2 regions of the Bacillus sp. NS1 genome follow, and region 1 is predicted to be linked to the other one. Evidence: riboswitches for the same ligand, from Rfam matches in the RefSeq annotation. Region 1 holds a riboswitch; the other holds the start of a gene.
What was found. A riboswitch is a leader RNA that binds a small molecule or an ion and turns the genes downstream of it on or off. The one in region 1 is predicted to bind S-adenosylmethionine.
Positions count from the first base shown of each region.

Region 2: it holds a riboswitch for S-adenosylmethionine, as region 1 does, so the genes downstream of both, AC4CV5_RS08945 (phosphoadenylyl-sulfate reductase) here and metE (5-methyltetrahydropteroyltriglutamate--homocysteine S-methyltransferase) in region 1, are expected to answer to the same signal.

Region 1 covers NZ_JBZAZF010000002.1:413,801-421,754, reverse strand. Annotated here, with positions in the region: gene rsbRB (RsbT co-antagonist RsbRB) at 1-500, opposite strand, end outside; gene isp (serine protease Isp) at 723-1,682, shown strand; SAM riboswitch class I at 1,814-1,969, shown strand; gene metE (5-methyltetrahydropteroyltriglutamate--homocysteine S-methyltransferase) at 2,097-4,385, shown strand; gene AC4CV5_RS07685 (histidine phosphatase family protein) at 4,426-5,052, opposite strand; gene guaD (guanine deaminase) at 5,188-5,658, shown strand; partial or broken gene AC4CV5_RS07675 (glycosyltransferase) at 5,664-6,766, opposite strand; gene ohrB (organic hydroperoxide resistance protein OhrB) at 6,891-7,301, opposite strand; gene ohrR (organic hydroperoxide resistance transcriptional regulator OhrR) at 7,443-7,886, shown strand; gene AC4CV5_RS07660 (organic hydroperoxide resistance protein) at 7,916-7,954, opposite strand, start outside.
Region 2 covers NZ_JBZAZF010000002.1:657,671-665,624, reverse strand. Annotated here, with positions in the region: gene sat (sulfate adenylyltransferase) at 1-317, opposite strand, end outside; gene cysP (sulfate permease) at 366-1,430, opposite strand; gene AC4CV5_RS08945 (phosphoadenylyl-sulfate reductase) at 1,442-2,143, opposite strand; SAM riboswitch class I at 2,308-2,413, opposite strand; gene pyrE (orotate phosphoribosyltransferase) at 2,558-3,190, opposite strand; gene pyrF (orotidine-5'-phosphate decarboxylase) at 3,187-3,906, opposite strand; gene AC4CV5_RS08930 (dihydroorotate dehydrogenase) at 3,875-4,810, opposite strand; gene pyrK (dihydroorotate oxidase B electron transfer subunit) at 4,810-5,580, opposite strand; gene carB (carbamoyl-phosphate synthase (glutamine-hydrolyzing) large subunit) at 5,577-7,954, opposite strand, start outside.

The DNA.
Region 1 (7,954 bases):
GGCGAGCTTAATTCCAATATCATTTCTCTTTGGGCGTTTAATTGCTGTTTGGCATTCATTTCAGCGTGATCGACGAATGTATAAATGGTAAAATCAAATACTTTTACAATCAAATCTGCCCATTTTTGTTTCTCTCCCGATTCAAACGCCGACTCGTTTTCATCTGCGAACTTCTCAAAATACTTCGTATATAATCTCCGGTTTCTCATAAACTCCCGAATGACATACTGAACCGGAGTGTCGAGATGCTTTTGATCGTTCGTCAGCTCAATGACCCACTCTTGAAATTCTTCGAGAAATTGTTTTTCCGGTAAAACATACATGTAATTCAGATGCCGGTAAAACTCTCTGTCCTGCTCTTTCAATTCTTCCGTTACAGATGCATTATGTAAGGCGTAAAGCGAATTCGGATCACTTTCCTCCATTGTTTCAATCCATTCCTCGGCCATTTGTTCCACATGCTCTGAAAAAAATGCATATAATTTTTCATTCAGTTTCATCACACTGCTCCTTTCCCCAACACTATTATAACTTGACTGACAGCTGAATCCCAGTCATACACGTTACACCCATCCAATATTTTGCAAATTACTAATTCTTTGGGTTGTATCCTATTTTTTCAAAATGCTTCAAATGGCTCTGTCCGAACGGTTGTTTTTTTCATATAATATGAGGCAACACCCTTGAATCCACTTGTAAGCATAAAAAAGGAGGGCTTTTTTATGAATGGTGAAATCCGCTTGATCCCGTATGTGACGAATGAGCAGTTTATGGATGTAAACGAGCTTCCTGAGGGTATTAAAGTGATTAAGGCGCCAGAAATGTGGGCAAAAGGGGTAAAAGGCAAAAATGTAAAAATTGCTGTATTGGACACAGGCTGCGATACAAGCCATCCTGATTTAAAAAACCAAATCATCGGCGGAAAGAACTTCACAGATGATGACGGCGGCAAGGAAGATGCGATTTCCGACTACAACGGACACGGCACACACGTCGCCGGAACGATTGCAGCTAATGATTCAAACGGCGGCATTGCCGGAGTTGCGCCTGAGGCAAGCCTATTGATTGTGAAGGTTCTTGGCGGTGAAAACGGCAGCGGACAATACGAATGGATTATTAACGGCATTAACTACGCTGTGGAACAGAAAGTCGATATCATCTCAATGTCCCTTGGCGGTCCTAGCGATGTGCCAGAGCTGGCGGAAGCAGTGAAAAACGCCGTCAAAAATGGAGTGCTTGTCGTTTGCGCAGCGGGAAATGAAGGTGACGGCGACGAACGCACAGAAGAGCTTTCCTACCCTGCGGCATATAATGAAGTCATCGCTGTTGGATCTGTTTCCGTAGCGCGCGAATTATCAGAATTTTCTAACGCAAATAAAGAGATTGATCTTGTGGCACCGGGAGAAAATATATTATCAACCCTTCCTAACAAGAAGTACGGTAAGCTTACCGGCACTTCAATGGCTGCCCCTCATGTCAGCGGAGCGCTTGCTTTAATCAAAAGCTATGAAGAAGAATCATTTCAAAGAAAGCTTTCTGAACCTGAGGTTTATGCACAGCTGATCCGCAGGACACTTCCGCTTGATATTGCAAAAACGCTGGCAGGTAATGGATTCCTGTATTTAACCGCTCCTGATGAACTGGCAGAAAGAGCAGAGCAATCACATTTGATGACCCTATAAAATTATTTTTCTTATATAATATAAACTGAATATTAAAAATAAAGTTTCAAATTCTATGTTGACAACGAATTTGAAATACTGTTAAGATTACCAACAAATGATTCAACTTTTCAAAAAATTAATAACATTTTCTCTTATCGAGAGTTGGGCGAGGGATTGGCCTTTTGACCCCAACAGCAACCGACCGTAATTCCATTGTGAAATGGGGCGCACTGCTTTTCGCGCCGAGACTGATGTCTCATAAGGCACGGTGCTAATTCCATCAGATTGTGTCTGAGAGATGAGAGAGGCAGTGTTTTACGCAGAAAAGCCTCTTTCTCTCATGGGAAAGAGGCTTTTTGTTGTGAGAAAACCTCTTAGCAGCCTGTATCCGCGGGTTAACAAGAGTGTTTTACATATAAAGGAGGAGAAACAATGACAACCATCAAAACATCGAATTTAGGATTTCCGAGAATTGGACTGAACAGAGAATGGAAAAAAGCACTTGAAGCGTATTGGAAAGGCAGCACTGATAAAGATACGTTTTTAAAGCAAATCGACGACCTATTTTTATCCGCAGTAAAAACACAAATTGACCAGCAGATTGATGTTGTGCCTGTTTCTGATTTCACACAGTATGATCATGTACTCGACACAGCAGTCAGCTTCAACTGGATTCCGAAACGATTCAGACATTTGACTGACGCTACCGATACATACTTCGCTATTGCCCGCGGAATAAAAGACGCCGTATCAAGTGAAATGACAAAATGGTTTAATACAAACTACCATTACATCGTTCCTGAATATGACGAGAGCATTGAGTTCCGCCTGACAAGAAACAAACAGCTCACAGATTATCGCCGGATCAAACAGGAATACGGCGTTGAAACAAAACCTGTGATTGTCGGCCCTTATACATTTGTCACGCTGGCTAAAGGCTATGAACCCTCTGAAGCAAAAGCGATCCAAAAACGCCTTGTGCCGTTATATGTACAGCTTTTGAAAGAGCTTGAGGAAGAAGGCGTAAAATGGGTTCAAATCGATGAGCCTGCGCTTGTTACAGCTTCTGCCGAAGATGTCCGCGGCGCAAAAGAATTATTTGAAAGCATTACAAACGAGCTTTCATCCTTGAATGTGCTTTTGCAGACGTATTTTGATTCTGTTGATGCTTATGAAGAGCTGATCTCTTACCCGGTACAGGGAATTGGCCTTGATTTCGTTCACGATAAAGGCAGAAACCTGGAACAGCTGAAAACACACGGATTCCCAACAGATAAAGTGCTGGCAGCAGGCGTCATTGACGGACGCAACATTTGGAAGGCAGATCTTGAAGAACGTCTCGACGCCGTTCTTGATATTCTCAGCATTGCAAAAGTAGATGAACTGTGGATTCAGCCTTCCAGCAGCCTGTTGCATGTTCCGGTAGCGAAGCACCCTGATGAGCATTTGGAGAAGGATCTGCTGAACGGATTATCTTACGCAAAAGAAAAACTAGCTGAGCTGACAGCTTTGAAAGAAGGTTTAGTATCAGGAAAAGCGGCGATCAGCGAACAGATTCAGCGGGCGAAAGCTGATATTCAGGCGCTCAAACAATTTGCAACTAGCGCAAATTCTGAACAAAAGAAAGAGCTGGAGCAATTAACCGATAAAGACTTCAAACGCCCAATTCCTTTTGAAGAACGTTTAGCCCTGCAAAATGAATCTCTCGGCCTCCCGCTTTTGCCGACGACTACGATTGGAAGCTTCCCGCAGTCTGCTGAAGTGCGGAGCGCACGCCAAAAATGGCGGAAAAAAGAGTGGTCTGATGAACAGTACCAAAACTTTATCAATGCAGAAACAAAACGATGGATTGATATTCAGGAAGAATTGGAGCTGGATGTGCTTGTGCACGGTGAATTTGAACGGACAGATATGGTCGAATACTTCGGTGAAAAGCTGGCCGGCTTTGCCTTCACAAAATACGCTTGGGTTCAATCATACGGCTCACGCTGTGTCCGCCCGCCAGTCATTTACGGAGATGTTGAATTTATTGAACCGATGACAGTGAAAGACACGGTGTATGCACAATCCCTGACATCCAAGCATGTGAAAGGAATGCTGACCGGTCCTGTTACAATCTTAAACTGGTCCTTCCCTCGAAACGACATTTCGAGAAAAGAAATCGCCTTCCAAATTGGGCTTGCCCTTCGCAAAGAAGTAAAAGCGCTTGAAGATGCAGGCATTCAAATTATTCAAGTGGATGAACCGGCGCTGCGCGAAGGCCTTCCATTAAAAACCCAAGATTGGGATGAGTATTTGACTTGGGCGGCAGAAGCATTCAGATTAACTACTTCTTCCGTGAAAAACGAGACGCAAATTCATACACATATGTGCTACAGCAACTTCGAAGACATCGTAGATACGATCAATGATCTTGATGCCGATGTAATTACAATCGAGCACAGCAGAAGCCACGGAGGATTTTTAGATTACTTAAAAGACCATCCGTATTTGAAAGGGCTCGGCCTTGGTGTATATGACATTCACAGCCCTCGGGTGCCGTCAACTGAAGAAATGTACAACATTATTGTTGACGCTCTTGCCGTTTGTCCGACTGACCGCTTCTGGGTAAATCCAGACTGCGGATTGAAAACAAGACAGCAGGAAGAAACGGTTGCAGCATTGAAAAACATGGTTGAAGCCGCAAAACAGGCAAGAGCTCAGCAGACACAGCTTGTTTAAATATAGAAACCATCTGCCTTAGGCAGATGGTTTTTTTCTGTTAGAAAGCAGGAATCGGTTTCCTATGCTCCCCATCCCCTTCTATTAATATCTTGGCTGTTCCATTTTCATCAAATTCCACAAGGCTCAATGATGTATCATATATGTAAGCAGAATTCCATATGTCATTAATGCGTCTTCCCTTTATGATATTTAACAGCATTAATATAAAGACAGAATGGGTAACCAAGAGAACATTACCGGAAGAATGGCTGTCTAAAATCGTTTGGAGAGCCAGCCTTACCCGGCTTTCAAGGTCAAAAAACGTTTCACATCCTGGCTGGCGATAAGCTTCGGGATGATGAAAATAAGCATGAAAAAGATCAGGTTCGTCTCTTTCAATATCCTCTTGTTTTTTCCCTTCCCATGAGCCCAGAGACATTTCTCTGAACATATAATCTTTAACCAGCGGGAGCCGGCGCGATCCCAGTATGGTTTTTGCCGTCTCTTCTGTCCGCTTGCTCGGGCTGATGTAAACCTGATTCAATTCAATATCCTTCAGACGCTTCCCAAGAGCGCGGGCGTTGTATAATCCAAGTTCTGTTAAATCAGAATCCAGCCAACCCTGCATCCGTTTTTCCACATTCCATTGAGTCTGTCCGTGCCTGGCAATATATAAATGCAGCATGATCACCCCTCATCTTTTCTCCTCTTATCTTAGCAAATCCCCCAAATATTTTGTTTACTTTGCACTTTTTTGGGAATGTTTTTTGCACTTCTTTTCGGCTATACTTATAACACTCAATTGACAGGAGGGTTTAGGATGAATCATGAAACGTTTTTAAAACGGGCAGTCGATCTTGCTCGTAATGGAGTGAATGCGGGAGTTGGCGGGCCTTTCGGAGCCGTTATCGTGAAAGACGGAGCCGTTATTGCCGAAGGACAGAACAACGTCACAACAAGCAATGACCCGACTGCCCATGCAGAAGTGACGGCTATTCGAAACGCCTGCCGGGCACTTGACACCTATCAGCTTGATGACTGCATTTTGTATACGAGCTGTGAGCCATGCCCCATGTGCTTGGGCGCCATTTACTGGGCCCGGCTGAAAGCCGTTTTCTATGCAGCGGAGCACACAGATGCCGCTGAAGCCGGATTTGATGATTCATTCATTTATGAAGAAATTGATAAACCTGCTGAAGAAAGAACGATCCCCTTTTATCAAGTGACTCTGACGGAGCGTTTATCCCCGTTTCAGGCATGGCGGGATTTCGCCAATAAGAAAGAATATTAATAGGATCAGGCATGGGCGGCCTGATCCTTCGTTAATTCGTCTAGAAGCCGCTGTGCCCGTACGCACTTCGGGTTGGCATTCAGCGCTTTTTGCAAATACAAAACAGCAGTCATATGCTGACGCAATTCAGCATGGCAGACACCGAGCCAGCAGCTTGATCTAAAATCGGCGGCCCCCTTCACCTGTACGTACTGATGGTTTTCATTATTGGTTTGCAGGCAAGCTTCAAACGCTGTGATCGCTTCTCTGACTTTTTTAAGCTGATACATAATGATTCCTTTATAATGGTGAAGCGTGCAATAGTCGGGATAATGTCTCAGCGCTTCATTGATATCGCGTTCCGCTTCTTTGTACCGTTCTGCGTCAATTAATAATTTATACTTTACATAATAGAAGGCAGGCGGCGGAATTTGCTTTTTTCTTTTACATTCATTGATACAATCCACTGCCAGCCGGAAGGCTTTTTCATGTTCGTTTCCTCTATCATACTCAGCAGCCTTCTGATAAAGGAGAGACAGGTCAGTGCTGGATGTCAGCAATTCCGTATTCAATAAGCTCAAGTTGTGTGTATGCTTTTGCTGTGCCTCCTGCTCTAAATACCCGTAATGGTGAATGGTACATGGAAGCGAGAAAGTGCTGCTTGCCTCTTCTCCCTCAGGCTTTCACAGACCCTTCCCGTAAACGTTATGTTTCGCTGATTGCGGATCAGCCTGATCTGCCTTTGTTCAAACGCTTCATTTTCATCCCATTGCTTCCCTGTAAAGTTCACTACCTTCACACAGCCGAGAGATGGCAGGCTGTCAGTCAGCAGTGAAGGCAATAGGCTGCCTGTATCCGGGTCTAATTCTTCGTCGGCATCCAAGATCAATATCCACTCGCCCTTGGCGTGCTGTAAACTGGCATTTCTCGCTTGTGAGAAGTCCCGTTCCCATTTATGATGATAAACCTGGGCATGAAAACTTTTGCAAATATCTACCGTTCGATCGTTTGATCCGGTATCAACTACAATGATTTCATCTGCAATATGCTGCACACTCTCTAAACAGCGGGCGATATGGCGTTCTTCATTTTTCACAATCATACATACTGACAGCTTGGGTCTCTTCATGCACTCACCTTTTCCCTAGTCTGAATTCACCTATACTACATGTATTCACCCTTCGAAAAGATCATGCCCGCCCCGCATGCTTTCCCACAAAAAAACATCCTGAGAACCCTCAGGATGCCGATCATTATTTTAATTCTAATTTTACATCAATATTTCCTCTGGTAGCCTTTGAATAAGGACAGAATTCATGAGCAGCATTGACAAGTTCTTGCGCCTTGTCGCGATCCAAATCTTTCGTGTTCACAACAAGTGTGACACCGATTTTAAACCCGCCGTCACTCTCATCCTTCATGAGGCTGACTTGTCCTTCAATTTCGGAATCAATCTCGATATTTTGCTCTTTGGCGACGTGTTCGAGCGCGCCGCCGAAGCATGCAGCGTATCCTGCCGCAAAAAGCTGTTCCGGGTTTGTGCCGGTTTGTCCTTCTTTTTTGGCATTAGGCATGACAATATCAAAATCAAGAACACCGTCATCTGATGTAATATGTCCTGCCCGTCCGCCTCGCGCGGTTACTTTTGCTGTAAATAGTGCCATATTTCCCAACCTCCTTATTTGTATCTACTTGTTATATTTCCCTTTCTGATCTTTTTAAACATGATATGTTTGCCGAGAATAGGAAAAGTGAGGTTTTTCAGATACAATAGAATGGAATGTCAGAAAGAGTTGGTGAACAAGATGGAAAATGAATTTGACCATATGAAATTGGAGAATCAGCTTTGTTTTTTGCTTTATGCGAGCTCGCGGGAAATGACAAAGCAATACAAGCCGCTGCTTGATAAGCTGAATATAACGTACCCTCAATATTTGGTTTTGCTTTTGTTATGGGAACACGAAACGCTGACTGTCAAAAAAATGGGGGAGCTGCTGTATTTAGATTCGGGAACGCTCACTCCGATGCTAAAACGGATGGAACAGCAGGGTTTGATTACGAGAAAAAGATCTGAAGAGGATGAGCGGTCAGTGCTGATCAGCCTGACAGAGGACGGAGAGTCACTAAAAGAAAAAGCGGCTGACATTCCAGGGACGATCCTGGGGCTCTCAAATCAGTCCGGAGAGGACCTGAAACAGTTAAAATCCGCTCTATATACATTGCTGGAAACACTTCATCAAAAAAATTGAGGATACCTTATACGGTATCCTCTTTTCTATTATTCAGCTACTTCAAGCGTAACATCGATATTTCCGGA
Region 2 (7,954 bases), 240 kb from region 1:
ATAACGCCGTATGTTTCTCCTTCATACGTTAATTTAACCGTTTCACCGATTGACAGTTCCTCTGCTTTTTGCGCATCAACCGGAAGCGTGATCGGAAGAGACCAGACAATACCAGAAGATAGACGCAGGTTTTCGACAACAGATACGTAATCTTTTTCATTGAAGAAGCCTTCGATCGGGCTGTATGCGCCGATTCCGATTAATTCCAAATCTGCAAAAGAAATTAAATCAAGTTCAATTTCTTTTTGAATGCTGCTCACATCATATGATTCATTTACTCTGTTTACTAATGTTCCTCCGTGTGGTGCTAAGCTCATAATATCGATTTCCTCCTAGTTAACATATAAAATAACTCAGATTAATAATCAGATTCCCCCGCCTTGTTCGTGGACAGAGCGTCTCTCTTTACGAATGGCCTTCGTCAGGCTGACGGCACCGCCCGTCGCTAAAAGCACACTTACCATGATAAAGATTGAATAATAATCCGCTTTTAAAAACAAGGATACAAGCAGATAAGAAATTGATAGAGATAAAAACGGCGATACGATCCATACCTTCAGCATCGTTTGCACAACTTGTTTATGAAACACGTTCGGACCGTTTTTCGCCATGCCTATTCCGATAATAGACGATGACGTGACTTGCGCCAAGGGCACCGGCATCCCAAATACAGAACTGATGATCACCAGTCCGGCTCCTGTACCGGATAAGAGAATGCCTTCTCCTTTTGAGAATCTCGTAATTTTCTTCCCGTTTGTTTCTAACACCCGCCGGCCTAATAACAGCGCGCCTAGAGCCACAAAAGCTCCCCCATACAAGGTTCCTTTCGCTACATCCAGCACACCGGCCGCTACTAACGGGCCAACGGCATTCGCCACGTTGTTCATGCCGGCAGAGAATGCTTCAAAAAATCCGGCACCTAACAAAACAATGCCAAGAATTTTTTGCTTTTTAGAAGATTTAATTTCAATCTTAAAATAACGAAACAGCTTAGATACGAAATATGTGAAACCGAAAGCGAACAGCGGTACAAAAACCCAAAACGACACAATGACCAGAAGGTTGTTCACAAACAATACTTTGTAAGCCACTCCCACGCCGACAACTGCGCCGACTGTTACTTCACTTGTCGACAAAGGAATGCCGAGGAGATTAGCCGTAAAAAGCGAAAGCGCCGCTGCTCCAATAATAATGCAAACAATCGTCAGTGTAATCGTCTGCTCGGGGATAATCCCGGAGCTGATGGTTTTTACAACCTCGCCCCCGCCAATGACCGCCCCGGCCAGCACACCGACTGCGCATAGGATCAAAGCGTAGGTTTTCTTTTTGATGGCTCCAGAGCCGTAAGCAACTCCCATCGAAGCTGCAGCGCCGCTAGCACCAATATTCATCGCGAAAAACAAGCTAAATAAAATAGCGGCTAGTTCCATTTTGCAGCTCCTTATTCATGCAGTCCGCATTCTGTTTTCGCCATACCATTCCATCTGCCTGAACGTAAATCCTCTGCAGTAAAAGCAGGAGCCGTACAAGGCGCGCAGCCAATACTAGGATATCCTTGGTCATGAAGCGGATTGTAGTCAAGCTCATTCCGGGATGTGTATCTCCAAATGTCTTTCCAAGTCCAATGGATAAGCGGGCATACTTTTACTGATTTGAATTTTTCATCTTTGTTTAAGAAATTCGTATTGGCACGGCTTGGCCCTTGATCGCGGCGCAGACCAGAAAGCCAGGCTGGATGTCCTGAAAGCGCCTCTCTTAAAGGAACGATCTTTCTAAGATAGCAGCACTGATTCGGCTCTCTTTCCCACAGTTTGTCACCATGTTCTGCGGCTTGCTCCTCAAGGGTAAGGTCTGGTTTTTTCAGGATGATATTTAGACCCGGATAACGTTCCTTCACTCGTTCAATCGTTTCATAGGTTTCTTTAAAATGAAGTCCTGTATCAAGAAACACAATCTCTGCGTCTTTTTTCACTTTATAAATTAAGTCAATCAGAACGATTCCCTCAATTCCGAAACTGCAGGCATAAACAAGCTGGTCGCCGTAATGACCGTATGCCCACTTTAAAACTGACAACGCTCCTTTATAAGGATCGTCTTCCGGAAATGTAATCGTTGGCTCTTCCCAATTATCGTACGTTAACATTTCTTCTTTCCTCCTTTCGGAGACAAACAAACAGTAGCTTTCTGCCGGTTGTCTTTTCCCAATTGTAATGTGATGCGCGGCTGCTGTTATCACAGACAGCCTTTTTTCCTCTTAAAATAAAAAACTTTCAATCCGGCGGAAAGAAAGACAGGAACAGCATGTAGCCCTTATCTTTCAAAATGGAATTCATTTTGCTGGAAGTAGCACCTTACAAACTATGCAGGTTGCCGGGCTTCATAGGTCCAGTCCCTCAGCCGCTCTTGATAAGTTTTTAGATTTGTAGTAAATTTTAGCACAATTCTAACATAAGTCAACCCGACTTTTTTTATAGGAATAATAAAAAAACAGGCCGCGAGGCCTGTTTTCAAGTACAGAAAGGCTTTGAAGCCTCTATACATCACCGAAATTTATTTTTTATTTTTTAAACCAATCTTTTGACTCGGGATTTTGTTTCCACGTTTTCAGTTTTTCTAGATCGTCTGAATGAATATTCCCGTTTTCAAGCGCGACCTCTGTGAGCGTATCATAATCAGTTAATGAGTAGTATGGCAGTTCTGCTTTCGTGAACGCTTCCTGCGCTTTAGGGAGCCCGTACGTAAAGATTGAGACGACACCGAGCACTTCGCAGCCAGCCGCTTGTAAAGCTGCCGCAGCTTCAAGTACGCTTCCTCCTGTTGAGATTAAGTCTTCAATGACGACAGTTTTTTGCCCCTTTTGCACAGCTCCCTCAATCTGATTGCCTTTTCCATGCGCTTTTGGTTTACTTCTCACATAACACATCGGAAGGTTCAAACGGTCAGCCGCCAGAGCAGCATGAGGAATACCGGCTGTTGCTGTGCCCGCAATCATTTCAGCATCAGGAAAATGCTCTTCGACAAGCTTACTGATGCCTGAGGCTACATCATTTCTGACCCCAGGGAAAGATAGCGTAAGGCGGTTGTCACAGTAGATTGGCGATAAAATGCCGCTTGCCCATGTAAATGGCTCGTTCGGGCGTAAAAATACAGCTTGGATGTCTAATAGATGTTTTGCAATGATTTGTTTCATGATTTGATTCCCTCCCATTCGAGTCTGACAGCTTCATAGGCTTTTACCGGGTCTTTCGCTTTTGTAATCGAGCGTCCTACTACAATTGCTGATGAACCTTTCTCTCTTGCAATCGCGGGTGTCGCTACGCGGATTTGGTCATTCGCAGCGTCCTCTGACAATCTGATCCCCGGAGTGACAGTGAGAAATGAAGGCGACACCGCTTGGTAAATGGCTTTTGCTTCATGAACAGAGCAGACCACTCCATCGAGCCCGCTTTCTTCTGCCAGTTTGCTGTAATGTACAACCGTGTCGATCAGAGGCTTTTCGATCAGCAGTTCATTATTCATAATTTGTTCAGATGTGCTTGTCAGCTGGGTTACCGCGATAAGTGACGGGCGTTTTTTTCCGGACGGCGTTCCTTCTTCTAAGCCTTCCAGAGCTGCTTGCATCATTTTTTTGCCTCCGGCCGCATGAACATTGACGAGATCCACTCCGAGACCGGCAAGGCGCTTCATCGCTTTGTTTACAGTGGTCGGGATGTCATGAAGCTTTAAATCTAAAAACAGCTCGCAATTTCTTTCTTTTAATTGTTTGACTATTGATGGCCCTTCTTGATAAAAAAGTTCCATTCCAACCTTTACAAATAACGGTTCTTGCTGAAAGAGCGCTAAGAACGCTAGCGTTTCTTCAGCTGATGCAAAATCAAGCGCGATGATGGGCAGGTTGTTTTTCATGGTTCCAGCTCCTTCCGATGCACTCTTCAATTGATTGATAGCCGTATTGACTCAAAACAGCTGGAAGCTGTTCAATAATGTCCGGGCATGCAAAAGGATTCACAAAGTTTGCTGTTCCGACAGCGACCGCGCTTGCTCCCGCGAGAAGAAATTCTAAGGCATCTTCGGCCGTCTGCACGCCTCCCATTCCAATAATCGGGATATTGACCGCTTGGCTGACTTCATACACCATGCGAATGGCAACCGGCTTTATGGCAGGACCGGAAAGTCCGCCTGTTTTATTAGCTAATATCGGCTTGCCTGATTTTAAATCGAGCCTCATGCCGATTAATGTGTTAATCATCGTAAGACCGTCCGCTCCCGCCTCTTCGATCGCTGACGCAATTTCTGTGATGTTTGCCACGTTCGGGGAAAGCTTTACATAAACAGGTACATCTGAAACCTCTTTAACCGCTTTCGTCAAATCAGCAGCCATTTCAGGGTTCGTGCCAAAAGCGATCCCGCCTGTCTTCACATTCGGACAGGAAATGTTCAATTCAAGTGCATGAACATTAGGCGCTTTACTGATATGCTCTGCGACTTCAACGTAATCCTCGACTTGAGAACCTGCGACATTGGCAATAATCGGCGTATCAAACTGTTCAAGCCACGGTAGCTCATTTTGCAAAACGCGTTCAAGGCCCGGATTTTGGAGACCGATCGCATTTAGCATTCCAGCGCCAGTCTCAGCTACCCTAGGCGTCGGGTTCCCGAAGCGGGGCTCCTTTGTCGTAGCTTTGATCATGATTGCTCCGAGACAAGATAAATCATAAAAACGTGCAAACTCTTTTCCAAAACCGAAGCAGCCTGATGCAGGGATGATCGGATTTTTCAATTCAAGTCCAGGCAGTTTGACCTCTAGCATTACAGTGCCACCTCCTGAGCTTTAAATACAGGTCCGTCGAGACATACTTTTACGTAGGATGTCTCACTTTCGTTTGTATGGCACACACACGCGAAGCATGCGCCGATTCCGCAACCCATTCGTTCCTCCATGGAAAGGTAAACTTCTTTATGGGCATATTCCTGTTTTAACGCCTTCAGCATCGGTGTCGGCCCGCAGCTGAGGAGAATGTCAAACTCTAGATTTTTCTGTTTTATTACATCTGTGACAAATCCGGTTTCCCCGTAGCTTCCGTCAGCTGTTGCCACATACGTGTCTCCATACTGCCGGCACTCTTCTTCGTAAAAAACATCCTTTGCCGATTGGAAGCCTAACACATGTATAACCTTTACCCCTTTTTCGTTCAAGCGTTTCGACAGCTCTTGGAGAGGCGGCACACCTACACCGCCTCCTACCAGCAAAGCCGTCTTTCCAGGTTGGATTTCATTAACAGGAAAGCCATTACCCAAGGGTCCGAGGACATCCACAAGCTCCCCCTGCTGCTTGAGCGACAAGAGTCTTGTGCCTTCCCCATCTACTCGATAAATGATAGTGACTTCATTTTTTTCAAAGTTGACGTCGGCAATGCTGATTGGCCTTCTTAAAAGAGGCGTAACCGCTTCGCTCACTTTAAGATGGAGGAACTGTCCCGGGGTTGTAAACCCTTGGACAAGCTCCCCTTTCAGAACCATTTGATACACCCGGTCTGCAATTTGCTGGTTAGAACATACTGTCAAATACGCTTTTTTCATATAGTGACTGCCGCCTCCTGATTTGTGTTGACTGCCGGCATTTGATCAGCACGGAATGTCATGCTTTCCAGTACTCGCAAGATTGCTTCAGCCGTATCTAAAGATGTTAAGCAGGCAACACCGTTTTCTACTGATTCACGTCTGATTCTAAATCCGTCTCTTGCCGGCTGCTTTCCTTTTGTCAGCGTATTGATAACAAACTGTGCTTCTCCGTTTCTGATCACATCAAGCAAGTTCGGGCCGTCCTGGCCGATTTTTCCGACGACCTTCGCCGGAATTGAAGCTTCTTTCAGGTAACCTGCCGTTCCTTCCGTGGCTAAAATGTTGTAGCCGATCGCATGGAACCGCTTAGCGATGGCAAGCCCTTCTTCTTTGTCCTTATCAGCCACTGTTAAAAGCACGGAACCGTAGTTAGGGATTTGAATGCCTGAAGCAATCAGAGCTTTGTAGAGTGCTTTTTCAAGGGTGGAATCTTTCCCCATGACCTCACCTGTTGATTTCATTTCAGGCCCTAACGTAATATCCACTCTTCTCAGCTTAGCGAAGGAGAAGACCGGCGCTTTTACAAATACACCCTGCTGTTCAGGCTGAAGGCCCTCTGTATAGCCAAACACAGCCAGCTTTTGACCGAGAATAACTTTTGTGGCGAGATTTGCCATTGGGATACCCGTAATTTTACTTAAGAACGGTACGGTTCTGCTTGATCTCGGATTTACTTCGAGCACGTACACTTCGCCTTGTGATAAGACGAATTGAATATTGAGCAAACCGACAATGTTCAGCCCTTTAGCAAGTGCGATCGTGTGTTGTTCAATTTTTTTCTTGATGTCCTCTGTAAGTGACTGAGGCGGATAAACAGCGATTGAGTCTCCGGAGTGAACCCCCGCACGTTCAATGTGCTCCATAATTCCCGGAATGACGACTGTTTCACCGTCAGATACTGCATCCACTTCGATTTCTTTTCCTGTTAAATATCTGTCAATTAATACAGGGTGCTGCGGATTGATTTTGACTGCGTTTTTCATGTAATGAAGCAGTTCTTCTTCATGATAAACAATCTCCATCGCCCGGCCGCCAAGTACATAGGAAGGGCGCACCAGTACCGGGTAGCCGATATCACTCGCGATGCTTATCGCCTGATCAACTGATGTCGCTGTTTTGCCAAGCGGCTGCGGAACACCAAGTTCTCCAAGCGCTTGTTCAAATTTATCCCGATCTTCCGCACGATCTAAATCTTCTAATGAAGTCCCAAGGATTTTCACTCCGCGTGCAGAAAGCTCGTCAGCAAGGTTAATGGCAGTTTGTCCGCCGAATTGTACGACAACGCCCATTGGCTGTTCGAGATCAATGATGTGCATGACATCTTCAATCGTAAGCGGTTCAAAGTACAGCTTATCTGAAATACTGAAATCAGTTGAAACGGTTTCCGGATTATTATTGACAATAATGGCTTCATAGCCTGCTTGTTTAATTGCCCACACAGAGTGAACAGTAGCGTAGTCAAACTCAACACCCTGACCGATTCGAATCGGACCGGAGCCAAGCACGATCACACTTTTCTTATCCGTAACGACAGACTCATTTTCTTCTTCGTATGTGCTGTAGAAGTATGGCGTTTCTGATTCAAATTCCGCCGCGCATGTATCTACCATTTTGAAAACCGGCGCAATTCCCGCTTGTTTTCTCAAGCTGTAAAGCTTCGATTCTTTCATTTTCCACTCACGGCTGATGTACTTATCAGAGAATCCTAGTTCTTTTGCCCGCCTCAGCACGTCAGTATCACCCGCATTTGCCTTCAGTTCTTTTTCAAACTGTACGATTCCGAACAGCTTATGCAGGAAGAAGACATCGATCGCGGAAAATTCATGTAGGTCTTCTACCGTGTAGCCTCTTCTGTACGCTTCAGCTAAGTAGAATAAGCGTTCATCACCGGCCTTTTTAATTCTTTTTTCAAGAAGCTCATCGGAAATGTCAGCAGCGTCTTTCAATTCAAGATGATACACATCCGCTTCCAGGGAACGAACAGCCTTCAGCAATGATTCTTCAAGCGTGCGGCCGATTGCCATGACCTCTCCTGTCGCTTTCATTTGCGTGCCGAGCTTTCTGTTCGCTGATTCAAACTTATCAAACGGCCAGCGCGGAATTTTGGATACGACATAGTCAAGAGCCGGTTCAAATGCTGCATATGTTTTTCCTGTCACCGGGTTCATCATTTCATCTAATGAAAGACCGACAGCGATTTTAGCAGCGAGCTTTGCAATCGGGTAACCCGTCGCTTTTGATGCAAGGGCAGATGAACGACTGACCCGTGGGTTTACTTCAATAATGTAGTATTGGAAGCTGTCTGGGTCTAAAGCGAGCTGTACGTTACATC